3 regions of the Peribacillus sp. NPDC097197 genome follow, and region 1 is predicted to be linked to each of the others. Evidence: riboswitches for the same ligand, from Rfam matches in the RefSeq annotation. Region 1 holds a riboswitch; each other region holds the start of a gene.
The links. Region 1 has a riboswitch for cobalamin ahead of ACQKL6_RS18605 (hypothetical protein). Riboswitches for the same ligand answer to the same signal wherever they lie in the genome.

Region 1 (5,936 bases):
GGTCTTCCCCTTGGTCCGTTACGCCCATGACTTTGGCAATTTGATCAATATCGCTATATACATCATCAAAGGTCACGGCTGATTTAATAATGAAAATGGGAATTCCCGCATCTTCAAGCGGCTTTAATGCTGCTTCATCGCCAATTGTGTAGGCAATGATGGCATCCGGTTTCAAAGAGATGATTTTTTCGGAATTGATTGTCATTGAATCAGAGACACGCTCGACATCTTTAGCTTCCTCAGGATAGTTATCGAAATCTGTCGCTCCAATCACCTTATTCCCTACACCAAGGGCATATAAAATCTCCGTATTACTGGGTTGAAGTGAAACGACCGTTTCCGGAACCTTATCAAATGTGATTTCTTTTCCACTATCATCGGTGACGGTATAGGATTTGACTTCTTCAGTTGTTGCAGGATCTTTTTTCTCTATCGATTTCTGATCATCATTCGAGGCACATCCTGTAAGGAAAAGGGCGACCATCAGAAGGGCAATCCAACTGGATCTTACTGTTCTTATCATGTTTTATTCCTCCGTTTTCTTTTTCATTGTTTTGGTTGGATAGGATTTGCTGATAAAGGGAATCTCTTCGACACCCAGTTGTTTATTGACATAGACAGCCATCACGAATAGAACATTGGCAAGCAAATGAGCATAATCAAAAAGAATCGCGGGCACATCTTTTTCCGTACTGACTTTATGCAAGGTACGGACGGATTTCTTGGCTTCACTACGGCAAGTATGCAAAATACAGGCTGCCGTCGATCCTTGGGGTAGCACAAATGTTTCGATGCGTTCTTTCACTTCAGCGACATAATAGTCATAGATTTCACTTAGGCGGTTTAGACCGTCTTCGGTTATGGCCAATTTCCCCCGGGCAGAACCATTTAAATGATAAGCCATCGGCAACAGTTCCATTAAATCCCTGTAGACTTCAGGAATCTCTTTCGTGAACGACGCTGCCAGTCCCATTTGAGTCGTCAATGAATCGGTGCGAATTTCATAATCAACGGTTGAAACTGATTCGCGCATGAATGGGTAGCATAAAAAGCGGGTATCCTTCTTTGCCATAATTTTTCCTCCTTTTTAATAATGTGAATGACCTGCGTATTGCTTTTCGGCGCAAAAGAAAAAGCCGACCAAAGGTATTGGTCGGCAAACAATCATCTATGTATCTCGAACGGAAAAAAAGATGGAAGATTGCCGTACAATCCTCCTAACTTCCGAAGAGCAAAATACGATAAAAAAAAGGCAGGTCTCCTGGCTCGTGCATCATTTTACTCTAAGAACCTTCCCATTTGGATTGAATGAATGGTATCGTGCGTGCGGATTCATTCACAAACAGTGGCATATTTCTTATTTCATTAGCACTTACAGTTGCGGAAACAGCTTCGGTTTTACACCGAATTCCCTATTAAGCTGACAAGTCAGCACCTATTTTCTGCAAGGTTTATATTCACTTAGTACCAGTCTATCATAATTAATTACTTAAATAGTGAAAAGATTTCAAGAAATCTCTTTTATAGGGGTATTATTCTAGTAAACTCACTTTGTAAGGATAAATTGGAGGTTAATGTAAAATGGATGTCGAATAAATAAGGGTTAAGCATGAGTGATTTACATAATCATGGGAGGTAGAGAATGGTTTATAAACAAGTGAATCAGAAACTGGATATGATTTTGGAAAACATTGAAAAGGTCATTATTGGAAAAAGAGATATAGCAGAACTAAGTCTTGTGGCGCTCCTTTCTGGTGGACATGTCTTATTGGAAGATGTCCCGGGCGTGGGGAAGACCGTCTTGGTCAGGGCGCTAGCGAAGTCCATCGGGGCGGATTTCAAACGGATTCAATTCACGCCTGACTTGCTACCGTCCGATGTAACGGGGGTATCGATTTTCAATCCGAAGGAACAAGAGTTCATCTTTAGACCGGGGCCAATCATGGGCCATATTATTTTGGCCGATGAAATCAATCGGACATCGCCGAAAACGCAATCCGCCCTACTTGAAGGAATGGAAGAGGCAAGCGTGACGGTGGATGGTGTGACAAGGAAACTGGAACAACCGTTTTTCGTCATGGCCACTCAAAATCCAATTGATTACGAAGGCACATACCCACTTCCAGAAGCACAGCTAGATCGTTTTTTATTGAAAATGAAGATGGGGTATCCGGAAGTGGCAGAAGAGATAGAAGTGTTGCATCGGGCCCAATATACGGCTCCGATTGAAGAATTGGAATCCGTGATTTCGTTAGAGGAACTGATAGATTTGCAGAAAGAGGCAAAGGCTGTGATCGTGGATGATACGATAAAGACGTATATCGTCGAGTTAGCCAATCAATCACGTAAGCATGAAAGTGTATATCTTGGGGTGAGCCCACGTGGATCGATTGCCCTAATGAAGGCAGCCCAAGCCTATGCGCTCCTAAAGGGAAGGGATTACGTTTTACCTGATGATGTGCAGCATTTGGTTCCGTTCGTTTTTACCCATCGGCTAATCCTTAATCCGGAAGCGAATTACTCGGGGGTGAATGCTGACATGGTGATACATGAGATAGTGGCTACGACGCAGGTACCCGTGAAGAGGGCCGTGACCTAATGCGGAATGTGCTTACCATACTGAAGAAAAACAGGAATGTCTGTGGGATCATAGTGCTTATGCTCATTTCCTTTTGTTTTGCGATGTTTCAAGGCGGGTTTATCAGTTGGTTCATTTTCTATACCTTTTTGCCGTTCGGTGCGTACTCTATGATTCTGCTGTTTTATCCACTTCAGGCTTTTGAAGTGGAGAGAAGAATTAGTAAACACGAATGCCAGGCCGGAGAGTCGGTAGATATGACATTGGTATTCTCCCGGAAAAACAGACTGCCTCTTTTATATATGGTGGTAGAAGAGGATTTGCCGATGGAACTGGAAAAGAAAACATTGGTTTTTCCAGGATTTAAACAATCCTTCCAATTGACATATACCCTGGAGAATCTGCCAAGAGGAGAACATGTCATCCAATCGGTTCGCTTCAAAATAGGGGACTTCTTTGGACTCTATGAAAAAGAAGCGACAGTGCATGCCCCTTTGAAACTCACCGTTTTCCCGGCTTATCAGGAGTTGAATTATAAACAGTTGGAGCATGTCTTCGATCAAGGACAAGTTGGTACGACGAAAAAAATACAGCGGGAACATTCGGTCGTGTCCGGAATCAGGGAGTATCAGCCGGGTGATCAATTATCCTGGATAAATTGGAAGGCAACGGCCCGAACAAGTGAAATCATGACGAAGGAATTTGAAGTGCAGAAAAACCGTGATGTATTTATTATGCTTGATGAGTACGCCTCTCCCTTCTTCGAAGAAGCTATCGTACTTGCGGCCTCTTTGGTGCATGCCTTGATAAAGAAGGGTATGGATGTTGGGTTAACCAGTACGGGATCAATGGAGGCCGTACCGGCTAAAGGAGGCAGTAAACAGAGGAGAAGACTCTTTTACCGTCTTGCAAAATCAAGGGCCACACATACAAACGTCTGGAATGGAAAGAAGAACAAGGGAGTTGTACCATCAAACGCTTCTGTAATATTCATTGTGTCCGAATTAACGATGGAAAAGATAGAAGGTTGGAATGCATTTACCGGGAATAAAGCGATGACGGTATTTTGCGTGAAAAGTCAGGGAGACTTCACGGGTGAGGAAATACGTGCGAAGTCGGTGGCGTTGGCTCGTGGAATAAAGTTGGTCTTCTTTGAACAGGGTCACCTTCAAAATGAACGAACCGAGGTGAAGGCAAATGAACGCTGATTCTACCAAATCGGAAAGGTGGATGCATGTTCTCTTATATATATTTGGTCTTCTATTGATTACCGAATGGTTACGACCCGTAGAGAAGCTTACGGATACAGGAAATATCTTGATTTTCATTATCTTTGTGTTATTTTCCTTGCTCCTACACTATTTTGGTATCCACTGGTTTGTGCGTTTCATCCTCGTAAGTGCCTTTATATTAATTGCGGTCCATTTCTTGTATTCGTCAGATCCTTTCCTGACCTTCAAATGGCTTACTGGTGATTTGCTGGATATAACGGCTAACGTTTCGAATATGTATGAGGGGAAGTGGGAGCTGCTTTCCAACCCCTTTAGAACGCTGTTGTTTTTCGTGCTTCTTTGGCTTGTGACATACTTGATTCATTACTGGGTGACGGTGAGACGAAACATATTTTTACTTTATATATTAACGATCATTTTCCTATCGATTCTCGATACATTCACACCATATGATGGGGATATGGCCATGATCAGGATCATCATCATCGGGTTTTCGATGCTTGGTGTGTTGGCCATGCTACGCTTGTCCATACAAGAGAGATTGGTGTTTTCAGGAGGTTCATTCAGTAAATGGGCCATCATGCTAGCGGGGATGCTGTTAGTAAGCGTCCTCGTTGGTTTCACTGCTCCGAAGTTCGCGTCACAATGGCCGGACCCTGTACCGTTCATTGTTTCTTATTCCGATAAGGTGACAGGAAGTGATGAAAGCTCCGTTGAAAAACGGGTGGGGTATGACGAAGATGATTCATCACTTGGTGGGTCGATAGAGCCGGACAATACGGTCATTTTTTATAATACGACCAATACCGGACACTATTGGAAAGTCGAGAACAAAGATATCTATACCGGAAAAGGGTGGGTTTCCGTTGAGGGAATGGAAGACTATATCAGTTTCTCTAATGGTCAGGATTTGAAGGATATAAAAGAATTTGAGATTCCTGAAGTGTTGAAAACGGAAGACATGAATACAAGGGTAACCATGATGGAAAGTTACTCTCACCTTCTTCATCCCCAATCAGGGTACCTGAAGAAGGTAGAGGCTGAGAATGGAGATTGGTTTAAATATTATACAAATATGGACAAGTACATTTCGGTAGACGAAGGCAGTAAGCCTCTTACCACGAAAGAATATGAACTGGTTTATGAAATGCCTAGCTATGATCTGGCTGACTTACGGAAAGTTACGGAACAGGATGAAACGATGGATGTCCTCATGGAAAGCAATACACAGCTTCCGGAGGGATTGCCAACCCGTATCTATGAACTGGCCAACGAACTTACGGTGAATGAGGATAATTGGTACGATAAGGCAAAGGCGATAGAAAATCACTTCGACGGTCCTGAATTCAGCTATTCTAAAGAAGACATTCCGTATCCAGGCGATAATCAGGATTATGTGGATCAATTCTTGTTCGAGACCCAAATTGGGTATTGCGATAATTATTCAACGGCGATGGTCATTTTATTACGTGCCGCCAACATTCCGGCAAGATGGGTAAAGGGATATACGGAAGGGGAGAAATCAATTTATAAAGGTGAATCCGCCTATAAAGTGACGAATAATAATGCCCATTCATGGGTGGAGGTTTATTTTTCAGGATTGGGATGGGTACCATTTGAGCCTACGAAGGGATTCAATGGGCAAATGGATTTTTACAATTCGGATTTGAATTCGGAAAATACGGAGGAAACCGAGCAGGAAGACAAAAAACTAGTGGAGCAAGATGAGACACAGACTAGAGAGCGCCCGGATACACCCGAAAATGAACCTGGATCAACTAAGAAAAGTGTCCTTTTAAGCCAAAATACTTTAATAATGTGGAGTGCCGGTATTATTTTATGCATAGCTTTACTTCTTGTCGTAGGGTATTTGTATAGAAGGAAATGGCTCCCTTTTGTACAAATCCTGCGGTTAAAAAAGAAAACCGGTCCATACTTTGTACAGGCGTACCAATTATTATTGAAACAGTTGGTCCGGGCAGGGTTAGAGCGGCCTGAAGGACAAACCTTGCGGGAATATGCAGCCTATGTAGATGCGGTTTATGAGACGAATTTAATGCAGGAAATGACAGCTCGATATGAAGTAATGACTTACCGTGGTGATCCAGAAGAAGAGGAGTGGGAGC
Region 2 (6,652 bases), on a different contig from region 1:
CCGTATTAAAAGAGGAAAGTGATCATATTTCACAACTTGTCGCCGCTGTCGTTTCACATTTTAAAATCAAGGACGTCAAAATCCATGAAACGTCCATCGAAGAGATTGTTCGTAATATTTACGAAGAAGGCACGGTCTGACTCTTTCAGAAAAAATGTGTCTACCAAGAAGGGAGAGGACCATGGGAAAGTATCTTGCTATGATTCGCATGCGTTTTTTGATGATGCTTGCGTATCGAACCGATTATTATACCGGTATTTTAATTTATAGCATCAATATTGGTGCTTATTATTTCTTGTGGAATGCAATATATGGAGAGAAAAGTTCCATTGAAGGACTATCCAGCATGCAGATGACCACCTATGTGGCGGTTGCCTGGATGGCGCGCGCCTTTTATTTCAATAATATTGACCGTGAGATTGCCGATGAAATCAAGGACGGCAAGGTCGCAATCGAGATGATTCGGCCTTATAACTATTTAGGGATGAAGACGATGCAAGGCCTGGGTGAGGGGATTTTCCGTTTCTTTTTCTTCTCGATTCCAGGTATGCTGCTCGTCGCCATCATTTTCCCCATCCATTTGCCAAAAGAACCGGCAACATGGGGGCTTTTCGGAATTTCCCTGTTATTCAGCTTCATCATCAATACGCAAATCAACTTATTAACGGGAATCACGACATTTTTCTTATATAATAATGCCGGATTGATCCGGGCGAAACGGGTCATTGTTGATTTGTTTTCAGGCTTGTTATTGCCTATCAGCTTTTATCCAATCTGGGCACAGGACATCATGAAGTTCCTGCCGTTTCAAGGAATCAGCTATGTCCCGAGTATGATTTTCACGAATGGATACGGAACGGGAGACATCGGCATGGCTCTTTTACAGCAATTGATCTGGGTCATCATTCTCGTTATCCCCATCCAGGTTTTATGGATAGTCGCAAAAAAACAGCTGATTATTCAGGGAGGTTGATGGGATGTTTTACGTATCAATGTTTTTTCAATATGTGAGTCAATATATGAAAACGAGATTGCAGTACCGGGCTGATTTCGTCATCGAGATTCTTTCGGACTTGCTGAACCAAGTCGTGAATCTGGTGTTTATTTTAGTGGTCTTCGGACATACGGAGTTCCTAAGCGGGTGGAGCCGGGACGAAATCATATTCATATACGGTTTTTTCCTTATTCCGTTTGCGCTATTTTCATCCTTTTTCAACATCTGGGATTTCAATGATCGCTACATCGTCAAAGGGGAGATGGACCGGATATTAACAAGGCCGATTCACAGCCTGTTTCAAGTCATCTTGGAGCGGATTGAGCTTGAATCATTATTTGGAGTCGTGACTGGTTTGATCATCATCTTCTATTCCGGTGTTTCGTTAAACCTGGAACTAACTTGGTATGATCCGATTCTCTTCATCATCTTTGCAATCGGCGGGGCACTCGCGTATGCAGCCATCTTTGTTGCGATTGCAAGCATCGGCTTCTGGTCTGATGCCAAAACGTCCATCATGCCGATGATGTACAACATCGGGAACTACGGGCGCTATCCGGTTGATATTTATAACAAGGTCATCCGCTTTGTTCTGACTTGGGTGCTGCCGTTTGCCTTTGTCGGTGTGTATCCCGCTTCCTATTTTCTTAGAAAAGAAGAGTGGTACGCGTATGCATTCGCCACACCTGTTATAGGGGTCGTCTTTTTCATAATCTCGATCTTCATTTGGAATCAGGGTGTGAAAAGGTACCGCGGAGCAGGAAACTAAAAAAAATCCCTTCAACAATTTTGTTGAAGGGATTTTTTGCTTATATGCGTTTGTTTTTTCTCTCGAGATATCTAGCTTGTGCTTGGACGTACTGCCGCTTTTCTTCTTCCGTTTCCGGTTGGACCTGTGGAACCGGTATGGGCTTTCCATCTTCGTCTATCGCAAGCATCGTTAAAAAAGCGCGGGCGGTGAGTTGCTTTTCGCCAGTCAACAGGTTCTCCCGTTCTACTTTTACGAATACCTCCATTGACGTTCGATGGGCACAGGTGACATAGGCTTCCAAATTGATAGCATCCCCGGTCTTAATGGGGGCCAGGAAGTCAAAGGAGTCGCTTGAAGCGGTTACGACCGGTTTCCGGCAGTGGCGCATCGCTGCAATGCAGGCGATTTTATCCACATACGCCATCACTTTTCCACCAAAGATGGTATTGTGATGGTTTGTATCAGGTGGAAAAACGAGGTCCGTTAAAAACGTCCGTGACTGTTGAACGGGAATGCCTGTTGTTAAATCAGTCATTTTCCTGTTGGACCAATAGCTTATTCCGGACAACCGTTGCGGCTTCGACCATATTTTTCAGTGAAGCGACGGTTTCTGGAACGCCCCTTGTTTTCAGGCCACAGTCAGGGTTAATCCAAAATTGGTCTTTATCCAGTACCTTGATGCCACGTTCGATCATATCGACCATTTCTTCCACTGCAGGAACGCGAGGGCTATGAATATCATACACACCAAGGCCGATTCCTTTTTCATATGTTTTCTCCTCGAATGCGGAAGCGAGCTCGCCGTGGCTGCGGGACGTTTCAATGGAAATCACATCAGCGTCAAGGGAGGAGATGACATCCATGAAGCTGTTGAAATCACAATAGCACATATGGGTGTGTATTTGCGTTGTATCTTCCACACTCGAAGTGGAAATCAAGAATGAATGGACCGCCCAGTTTAAGTACTCATCATGGTCGCTTTTTTTCAATGGAAGGCCTTCACGCAGGGCTGGTTCATCGACTTGGATCATTTTGATCCCTGCTGATTCCAGTGCCTCTACTTCTTGTTTCAAGGCCAATGCCAATTGATAGCAGATATTTTCCCGTGAAATATCGTCACGGACGAACGACCAGTTCAGAATCGTAACAGGACCGGTCAGCATTCCCTTCACCGTTTTTTTCGTCAAGGCTTGTGCATACACACTTTCTTTGACCGTCATCGGATCGAGGAAATGGACATCTCCATAGATGACGGGAGGTTTTACGCAGCGGGAGCCGTATGATTGAACCCAGCCTTTTTCAAGGAAGACGAATCCGCCCAATTTATGGCCGAAAAACTCGACCATATCGGTTCGTTCAAACTCCCCGTGTACAAGGACGTCCAATCCGATTTCTTCCTGGATATCAATCCATCTGCTAATCTCCTCGTTCACGAATGCTTCATATTGATCAGCCGTCCATTCACCGCGTTTGAATTTCCCGCGGGCCTGTTTAACTTCCGCGGTCTGCGGAAAGCTTCCAATTGTCGTGGTTGGAAGGAAGGGCAGGTTGAAATACGCCTGTTGTTTTTGATAGCGCTGTTTAAATGGCAGGGTACGGCCATGGGATTGCTGCTTCGCCTGTTCGACAGCGGATTGAACGTCTTTATGGTTTCTGGCCTTTGAATTATTTAAGGTCTGCCATGCAGCTTTGTTTGCCGTCACCTTTTCTTCGATTGATTCTGGACCTTCGTTGTTTCCTCTGACCAAAAGTGTGATTTCTTCTAGTTTCTCATCAGCAAAGGCAAGGGCTTCTTTCACTTCGCTAGCTAATTCTGTCTCGTTTCGAACCGTCACTGGAACATGTAGCAGGGAGCAGGAAGGTTGAAGCCAAATTCGATCTTCGGCTACGTGTTTCGTAATGGACTCGACCAACTTGATTTTTTTCGTCAAGTCAGAAAGCCAAATGTTTTTCCCGTCAATCACACCGGCCCCAAGTATTTTATCTTGCGGGAAACCGACTGTTTGAAGATTGCTGAGATTTTTTCCTTTGTCATGGACCAAATCAAGGCCGATTCCTTGAACGGGCAAGTCGATCACTTCTTGGTAGTGCTCTACAGCATCAAAGTATGTTTGCAGCATGATGTTCAGGTTGGGGACAGCTTCGTTCAATTTTTCATACAGGTATGTAACAGTTTTCATCTCGTCTTTGGAAAGGGAAGAAACAAGGGAAGGTTCATCGATCTGCACCCACTTCACGCCTTCTTGTTCCAGCTCTCGCAAAATTTTTGTGTATAAAGGCAACAGGCTCAGGATGATGGCCGGAAGATCTTTTTTATCATAGCCCTTTGACAAAGAAATGAATGTGTAAGGTCCGACTATAACCGGTTTCGTATCGATTCCTAGTTTTTCCTTGGCTTCGCGGTAAGCGGCAAGCGGCTTGTTTTCTGTCAACGTAAGCTGGGACTGTTTTAGCTCTGGAACGATATAGTGATAATTTGTATTGAACCATTTCGTCATTTCGGAAGCGACTTCATCCTTGTTCCCACGGGCCATTGAATAATAAACGGAAAGGGGGACCATGCCACCTTTATAAGCCGAATAGCGTTCTGGCACCAGGCCGAACATGACGGACATATCGAGCATTTGATCATATAACGTAAAGTCGTTGACCGGGATGATATCGATGCCTTGATCTTTTTGTTTTTGCAAATTGCCTAAACGGATCGCTTCCAATTGCGCCATGAATTCCGTTTCATTTAATGTTCCAGCCCAATAGGCCTCTAATGTACGTTTCCATTCACGATCCTCACCGATTCGTGGGTACCCTATATTACTACTTTTCAACACATCCATCTCCTTTTAATGAAATAACAACAAAAAAAGCACCCCTAACCGTCAAAAGAGAAAGTTAGAAATGCTTAAAATAAAGGGGCACGAAAATACCCCTTATCATTATAAGGTCCCTAACACCTCCCTATCTCCCGTAGGTTAAAACAGTGTTGTCGAAATAGGCAGGTCTCCTGACTCAGGGAACTCTTACTTAGCACTAAAAGCCTTCCCAATCCAAAAAGACCAGTGGCATCAAACAAAAGCGCTATACATTCCCATTACAGTGGCGGGACCGTGCCGGAATTACACCGGACTTCCCTTTTAATCCTAAAAAGCTTAGGAACCTATCTCCACATATGAAATTCATAAAAAACTCCGTCCGCATAAACACGGAAACTAAAATTTACAAAATATTATAAAAACTTAACCCATCTTAGCATATCCCGGCCAAATGGGTCAACAAGGAAAAAGTCGGGAAATGGGGTCTGACCCCCACCATGTGGCACGAGAACCCATGCTGTATCTATGTTTTCTTGATGGTGCAGCAGCTGGGAAATAGGGTCTGACCCCTAAAACGAGCATATATTGACTCGCAAAAGAGTATGTATAAGGGAAGTGGGTTGTTTTTGAAATGAGGCGTGGGGGATGACCTTTTATATTTTGATTGTGGGGATTATCTTTTGCATGGTGATGAGCATTCGGACCTTATTTCTTTCTGAGTCGGAGGCAAAGAAGTTTTCTCTTGAAGATATGCTGTGGCTCGGCAATTTATATGCGACATTATTAGTCGGTTTTGCACTGATTTATTTATTATACGAGCTTCAGAATCATTCGGTGATTCTTGATATGGGCAATCGCTTGGATGGAACCTTTTCCGAGCAGCTGAAGACTTCATTTTATTTTAGTGCGATGACGATGTTCTCCGTCGGATATGGGGATATCTCCCCAATCGGCATTGGCCGGATGATCGCGACAATCCAAGCATTCATTGGCTATACGCTTCCTGCGGCATTTGTGATCAGGGCTGTCATCGATTTTGAACAGAAGGAAAGAAAGAACAAGAAATGAAAGTTGTGTTTCTTTCGATTATTGGGTACGCTTACCATGATGAAAGAAATGGAGGGTTTAGAATGACGGTCGAAATTGGAGAAAAAGCACCAGACTTTCAATTACCAGCAAACAACGGAGAACAAGTTACCCTATCAGGATTCAAGGGTAAACACGTTGTATTATATTTTTACCCAAAAGACATGACACCCGGTTGCACGACGGAGGCTTGTGATTTCCGTGATGCTAATGAACAATTCGAAGAGCTTGATGCTGTCATCATAGGCATTAGCCCGGACCCGGTAACACGTCATGAAAAGTTCATTGAAAAACATGGGTTGCCTTTCCTGTTGCTTGCTGATGAAAAGCAAGAAGCCGCTGAATTATATGGTGTATGGAAATTGAAAAAGAACTTCGGTAAGGAATACATGGGCATTGAGCGTTCGACTTTCCTGATTGATAAGGAAGGAACGATCGTTAAAGAATGGCGTAAAGTCAAAGTAAAGGGCCACGTCGAAGAAGCGTTGGAAACTCTTCGCGACCTAGAAAAATAAGGTACAGGCTAATGAAGGATGAGCGACTTATCAAGCTTGCCAAGCAGCTGATTCATCATTCACTGAGGCTGCAGGCGAAAGAGCGGGTCTTGATCCGTGGGCCTGTTGCAGCCAAAGCCCTATTGAAGGAACTGATTGACGAAGCCTATAGAATGGGGGCCTATCCTTATGTGGAACTTGAAGATGACGAAATTACCAGTCATCTGCTAAAAGGAAATGTTAAGGAACAGCTCGATACCTTATCGAAATGGAATTATAAGAAATACGAAGATGTGGATGCAGTCATCATCATATCAGGCGATGGAAATGAAGAGCGAGGAGTGAGTGTCACTCATGAGAGATATCGTCTTCAGGAGGATGCCATGAAAACGTCCACCATGTTCTTCGTCAATAACCGGCGCTGGGTGCTACTGAATTATCCGACCATCGGTTCTGCAAAAAGATCCGGCATGAGCTTTGAGCAGTATGAAGATTTCTTGTTAAACGTGTGCACACT
Region 3 (6,652 bases), on a different contig from region 1:
CGGGCGGTTCCTTTCCAAGCATGATGTGCATGAGCTTCTGCTCTCAGATTATACCCTGCTTCCACATTTACCCGAGACGGTGATGTTTAATGAACAGGAACCCTTCATGACATTTTTAGATAAGCATCCAGTAAGCTATCTAAAGCCCTCGACAGGCAGTCAGGGGCGGAATATCTGCAAGCTGACCGAATCATCGGGCAGATGGGTAATCGAGCATGCTGGAACAGAAAACAATATCCATACTATCGAAACGAAGGAGAAATTATTCTCGGCCTTGAAAAAGTTTTGCCGGAATCAAGCTTACATCCTTCAAAAGGGGATTTCCTTATTCGAGATCGATCAGAAATTAGTGGATTTCCGCATCCTGCTTCATAAAAACGGACAGCATCAATGGAAGGTCACCTCCATGGTTGCACGAATCGGGGATTCGGGAAATATCGTTTCTAACCTCGCACAAGGTGGTGTCATGAAGAACGGTTCCGACTTTTTAAAAGAGATCGTGGATCACCAAGAAGCCAAACGTTTATATCAAAGCCTCATCCGTTTAGCCAAGAAGACGGCAGTTGCGCTTGATGACAACCATCCGGAATTATTTGGGGAGCTGGGTATCGATTTAGCCCTTGATAGTAACAAGCATCCTTGGATCATAGAAGTGAATTCGAAGCCCTCAAAAAAATTCCAAGGTACCTATGAAACATTCCGGCCATCTGTAAAGTCGATTATTGAGTTTATGTATGCGATAAATGAGTGAAGACCATCCATAAAAGGAGTTGCTGGCACGTGTTAATAGGGCTAATGTCCACGAAAGATACACAAGAAAATCATTATTTCACCGAGCTAGCCAAGACGGCTAAAACCCTTGGCATGAATGTTTGTAAGTTCGTACCGGAAAATATGGACGTTGATTCGAAGAAAATCAAGGGCGAGCGCTTTGATGGGGAAAAAGAAGTTTGGCTTCCTGCTTCACTTGACCTTCCTGATTTTGTATATGACCGTTGTTTTCATGGCATTTCCCGTGAGCATAATGATATACGTGAGAAAATAAATTGGTTAAAAGAAAACTCGAATTTTCTTGGGCTTGGCCTCCCTGGCAAATGGGATGTTTACCGAACATTGAAAACCAATCCCCTGCTTCAAGCCTTTTTCCCAGAGACGGAGCGGGTCACGACACCTGAGCAAATAATCGAGCACATGGAACGCCTGGAAAAAATCATCATTAAGCCCGAGTTTGGATCAGGCGGTCTTGGCATTTACCTTCTGACGAAAACTAAGGAAGGCACAACCGTCTCCATGACCAAAAAAGGAACGAAATATGACCGCCAATTCGAATCAAAATCGCAACTGAATAAATGGCTACAGCACTTATTAACTCGCTATAGTTACCTATGTCAACCTTATTTAGAATTGAGCAACCAGAAGAACGAACCATTCGACTTACGGATTTTGCTTCAGAAAAACGAAAAAAACCAGTGGCTGGAACGGGGGCGGGGCATTCGTCTTGGGAAACAAGATCATATCACTTCCAATCTGACGACTGGCGGAGAAGCCTTATCGCTTGAAGACTTCATGAAAAAGAATCCTGATTCCATCCCGGTAACCGTCGAACAAACCATCCAGCATATCCTCCGGACTCTCCCTGTGGAGACGGAAGGCGCTTTTCAAAGGCTATTCGAACTTGGAATCGATTTAGGCATCGATAAGGCGGGGAAAATTTGGATTTTGGACATTAACTCCAAGCCCGGAAGAAAGATCATCCAAACACTCCAACCAGAGTCCATGAAAGAAATTTATCAAGCCCCGTTCAAATATTGCCAATATTTATCCGAACATCTTCTGAAAGCAGGTGAATGACCCATGCGAAAGACATACCCTGCAGAGATTGCCAACATCCCCGGCCACGTCCTTTTTTATCCGTCTGACCTTGGGGAACTGGGGGATATCGAATTAATTTATTTTGGGCAGCATTCCTGCCCTGCAGCCGTCAAGCCAAATCCAGCCATCAAGCAATCAATCGTACTCTCGAATAGTCTTGCAGATTCTTTGATGTTCAACGAGATCGATACTCCCCTTCATTTATTTATATACGGGAAGAGCCTTCATATCGGCCCGCTCATTGGAATTTTCTCATCAGGCTTCACAGGCATTTCCAATAAACCGCTTGGGGAACGTTCCGGCTTTTTTTCGAAATTACTTTCTCTCAGTCAAACAACCGGTTGTATCCCCTTTGTTTTCGGTGAGAATGTCATCAATTGGGATCAAGAAACGATTAAAGGATATGTATATGAGAAGGAAAACTGGCAGATCAATGAATTCCCTTTTCCCAACGTCGTATATGACCGGCTTCCCAACCGAATGACGGAAAACCGTGAGGGGCCAAAGGAAGTGAAGCAAAAGTTCCAAAAGGAATATAAGATTCCTTGGTACAATCCTGGTTTCTTCAATAAATGGGATGTTTACGAACGGTTGAATGCGGATGATCGGGCTTTGCCATTTTTACCGGAGACCTACCCTTTTCAATCTCTATCCGTCGTCGAGACGCTTCTGTCGCATTATCGCCAAGTCTATATCAAACCCATTCATGGTAGCCTTGGCCTCGGCATTCATCAAATTCTGTATGATAAGCATGAAAATGTCTACTATTGCCGGTATAAAAATGAGGAACAGGAAAACAAATTACAAAAGTTTTCCACACTCGAATCCATCCTCAAACATGTATTTCATAATCGACCGCTTGAGAACCTGATCGTTCAACAAGGCATCCCGTTAATCCGCTCTTCAAAGCGGCCAGTGGATTTCAGGGTCCATACGAACAAGGACAGCAATGGGGTTTGGCAAGTGACGGCCATCGCCGCAAAAGTTTCCGGGGCTGGCAGTGTGACGACCCATATTAAAAGCGGCGGGGTCATCAAGACGGTTGCCGAACTATACGGAGATGACGAAGAAGCTAAACGGATCGAGGAAAAGCTATCAGAAGCCGCTCTTATATTAAGTGAAAGCATCGAGGAGCACCTAGATGGCATCATAGGAGAAATCGGCTTCGATTTCGGATTGGATAAAAAAGGGCAAGTATGGATGTTCGAAGCTAATTCTAAACCAGGCCGTTCTATCTTTTCCCATCCAAAGTTAAAGGAATTTGAACTTTTAACCAGGAAGCTCAGCCTTGATTATGCCATTTATCTTACCGAACAGACGATTTCACAAACGATTGGTACACAGAAATGAACATTTTTTATGATGTTCCCTCTGAGAGATGGAGCCATAACGAGGAAGATATGCAGCTATATGCGGGAGCCGCGAATGAGGAAATCCCTTTTAAGCAGGACACCCAGGATCAGACACTTTTTCCGATTACTTTATTTCCGGGAAACCGGGTGCTAGTCGTTGGTATCTTGACCTCTCTAGATCCAAAGAAGGAATCAGGTATAGGGGGGAATTTGACACTTTTTCAGAATTTATCTCAATATTTATCGAATCATGGGATATTGGCCTATGTATTCACGGTTGAATCCTTGCTTTCCAACTACATGAAAGGCTTCATCTTTTCTCCACAAACGAACACATGGAATGAGGTAAAATTACCACTGCCCGATATCGTTTATAATCGCATTCCCAAAAGGGGATTCGAAGCATCGGAAAGTTTTCAAGAACTCCTTTCCTTTTTTAAAGAACATCGTATCACTTTATTCAACCCTCATTTTTTAGATAAGTACTTGATGTACGAAGCATTGACGGAAGATGGATCTCTAGCCCGCCATCTTCCATCGACCATAGACCTATCCGACCCTACCCAACTAGCGGACTTCTTACATTTCCACAAACATATTTATTTGAAACCATGCAAAGGAAGCCAAGGTAAGGGCATCTACACCCTGCTAGAAAAACCTGATGGCACCCTCCAATTCAATAGCCTGAAACATCAGGAATTGTATTCTGATTTCTCCGCGTTTTGGGAAGCCAATAAGGCGTCGCTCAAAAAGAGGGGGTATCTGGCCCAACGAGCGGTCATTCCAAAGAAACTGAATGGACACCGATACGATTACCGTATTCTTGTTCATTATGAAAATGGGTTTTATAAAGTGACCGGCAAGGGCGTGAGGATGTCGCAAACCCAGGAAATCACAACCCATACACCAAGGGGGGGAAAGCTTTTTCCCTATCAGCAGCTACAAACGAGGCCGTTAAACAGGAAGTTGGCGAACATTGCGCAAAGATGTGGAATCATCCTCTCCAGGAAGTTTGGCTTTCTTGGGGAATTCTCCATTGATATCGGGGAAGATACATCCGGTGCTCTATTCATTTATGAAGTCAATTCAAAACCCATGCAATTTGATGAAGAGGAAATTGAAGCGAGCCGCCTACTACATTTAAAAAACCTGTTCATTGAATTAACTTTTCCGAATCACATAAGAAAATAACCTCCATCCTGCTTTTTCCATTATAATGAAATGAGAAACAGCGATATGGAGGTTATACATATGATTACGCATTTTCAATGGAAGCCGTTGCACAAGAATTTACCTGGCTGGAAGATTTCCTTTTACTTCAATAAATTGGCCGTCCAAGCCCTCTATCATAAAGATGGGTCCATTGAGTGGTTAACCAATCCGCCTGTAGAGTCAGAGGAAGAAAAACTCAAGGGCATGATTCATGATTTAATGGTGTACCACGTGTACGACTAAATAGAATAAAGAATCCCTCTTTGGCTAACACTAATAAAAAGCCAAGGAGGGATTTCATTTGGATAAAGAAAAGATTACATTTCTGAAGGATACCGAGTATGACGGTAAGGATTCTGTATATCTCGATATCGATCGTATCATCAATGAAGGACTTGCTGGCGGAAACGTCTATGAAGCCGCGGACACCTTGAACATTGAGGAAGCCCATGACTTTCATGATGAAACGGAACCGAACATCAATAAAGATTGAAAACAAGGGCTTCCCTTATGGGCGGCTCTTTACTTGATTTCTTGATAGCCGAATATTTCTAGATTCACTTGGCTAAAGGCTCTTTCAAGATTTGCTTCGTATTCTTTCCTATCTTCTACGTTTTTGCCATGAACCTGGATTTCCTCAATCAAGCTTGCTCGGCAATCATCTAAAGATATCATTTCTTCCACACAAAAGTTACGCATGATTTGCGCTTTTAAATAGTCCGTAAAATGCTCAACTGTACCAAACAATGATATGGCCCCCTATGATAGCTGTCCTGTCTAATTAACAGGATTCTTTTTGAATATTGTCCAATATGGACTTGTAAAAAACAAAAAACAACTTCCCATTCAGAAGTTGTTAGAGTGCAAACGAAACATAACAAAAATGACCATGATTCCCCATTTTTCTACAAAAATAAGAAAGCATGTTCTTGCTAATTTTTCGCACTTAACACCCCCTATCCTCGTAGGTTTCTGGCGTTGTGCTAAAAACGGGCAGGTCTCCTGGCTCATGATCATCGCTTTTCGAACCTTCCCATCTTTTCTTGCAAAAAAGACAGTGGCATTCCTTCGAATCGCTCTCATTTACAGTTGCGGGACAGCGTCGGATTCTAACCGACTTCCCTTTTAAGCAGATAAGCTACACTTTCTTATCTGCACCCATTTCTAGACGAAATACTATTTTTCAGTTTAACTGTATCAAATTTTCACTAGGATTACAATGAGGCTCCTGCCTTGTTCTTGGGCCCTATCTATCCTCTTTCCTCTTATTCATCATTTCTTCCTGTCCTCTGAATACACCCTACTCTCTTTCAGGATCGATGTAATGATATGCTCCGAATCCCATTCATGACCGGATATCTCGATAAGCGGATACCGATTAGGCAACACGTTTTGCTGAATTTCATGGACTTCCAATCCTTGATCATGCAAACGCAGAATTTCACCGCGCAGATTTTCCAAGTAACTGAGCTTTCTTTCAAACATTTCCTTTCCGTTCGGGACATATCCGGCATGGCAGCAAAAGACCTCTTTAAAATCATACTGAAGCAGTTTCTTGATGGATTCCATGATGACCGGGATAGATTCTTCCCTTAAAACTAGCTTCGTTTTCGGCGTTACAAACAGGTCACCCGAAAACAGCATGCCATTACTATGGTTCAGGTAAACCATATGGTCCCTCGAATGCCCTGGCGTAAAGATTGGCTCCCATGTTTGAGTGCGTGAATGGACGACCCCTCCTAATGGTTCTGCCTTGAAGGCATCCCTATCTCCCCAAAAAACTCTACGGTAAACGGGATATTCTGCATCCTTTGCACAAATATCGAGGGACATCGGATGAATATAGATGGGAACGTTCCTATGTTCCTGTATCCATGCGGCCCCACCCGTATGGTCCTCATGATAATGCGTCAGCGCAACCATATCGTAATCAGCGGTTTCAAAGAATGGAGTAAGTTCCTTCAACAAGATTTTTGCACCCGTATCAACTAACATGCCATCGGTTAAGAACACATTCACGCTCATGCCTGATTTGTTTCCTTCCGGTGTCCCTTTTACGCAAACCACATCGTTTATCGTTTTCATTTCCAGCATGACTTTCCACCCCAATCATTTTTTTGGAAAAACTCATCATCCTTTATTTACTAATTTACTTACAATAAATGTATTATCTCTCCATACTTTTTACAAGTATAATATTTTTTCTAATGATGGGA

Region 2: it holds a riboswitch for cobalamin, as region 1 does, so the genes downstream of both, metE (5-methyltetrahydropteroyltriglutamate--homocysteine S-methyltransferase) here and ACQKL6_RS18605 (hypothetical protein) in region 1, are expected to answer to the same signal.
Region 3: it holds a riboswitch for cobalamin, as region 1 does, so the genes downstream of both, ACQKL6_RS18190 (hypothetical protein) here and ACQKL6_RS18605 (hypothetical protein) in region 1, are expected to answer to the same signal.

What each region holds. Positions count from the first base shown of each region.
Region 1 covers NZ_JBNNST010000020.1:7,291-13,226, reverse strand. The annotation lists gene ACQKL6_RS18610 (ABC transporter substrate-binding protein) at 1-523, opposite strand, end outside; gene ACQKL6_RS18605 (hypothetical protein) at 527-1,072, opposite strand; cobalamin riboswitch at 1,235-1,454, opposite strand; gene ACQKL6_RS18600 (AAA family ATPase) at 1,643-2,599, shown strand; gene ACQKL6_RS18595 (DUF58 domain-containing protein) at 2,599-3,786, shown strand; gene ACQKL6_RS18590 (transglutaminaseTgpA domain-containing protein) at 3,842-5,936, shown strand, end outside.
Region 2 covers NZ_JBNNST010000016.1:4,138-10,789, reverse strand. The annotation lists gene ACQKL6_RS17305 (ABC transporter ATP-binding protein) at 1-140, shown strand, start outside; gene ACQKL6_RS17300 (ABC transporter permease) at 182-973, shown strand; gene ACQKL6_RS17295 (ABC transporter permease) at 978-1,763, shown strand; gene ACQKL6_RS17290 (acyl-CoA thioesterase) at 1,804-2,280, opposite strand; gene metE (5-methyltetrahydropteroyltriglutamate--homocysteine S-methyltransferase) at 2,273-4,579, opposite strand; cobalamin riboswitch at 4,720-4,918, opposite strand; gene ACQKL6_RS17280 (potassium channel family protein) at 5,201-5,623, shown strand; gene bcp (thioredoxin-dependent thiol peroxidase) at 5,686-6,156, shown strand; gene ACQKL6_RS17270 (aminopeptidase) at 6,168-6,652, shown strand, end outside.
Region 3 covers NZ_JBNNST010000018.1:48,759-55,410, forward strand. The annotation lists gene ACQKL6_RS18160 (YheC/YheD family protein) at 1-751, shown strand, start outside; gene ACQKL6_RS18165 (YheC/YheD family protein) at 781-1,851, shown strand; gene ACQKL6_RS18170 (YheC/YheD family protein) at 1,855-3,222, shown strand; gene ACQKL6_RS18175 (YheC/YheD family protein) at 3,219-4,415, shown strand; gene ACQKL6_RS18180 (YheE family protein) at 4,476-4,679, shown strand; gene ACQKL6_RS18185 (hypothetical protein) at 4,738-4,929, shown strand; gene ACQKL6_RS18190 (hypothetical protein) at 4,959-5,183, opposite strand; cobalamin riboswitch at 5,412-5,613, opposite strand; gene ACQKL6_RS18195 (MBL fold metallo-hydrolase) at 5,709-6,530, opposite strand.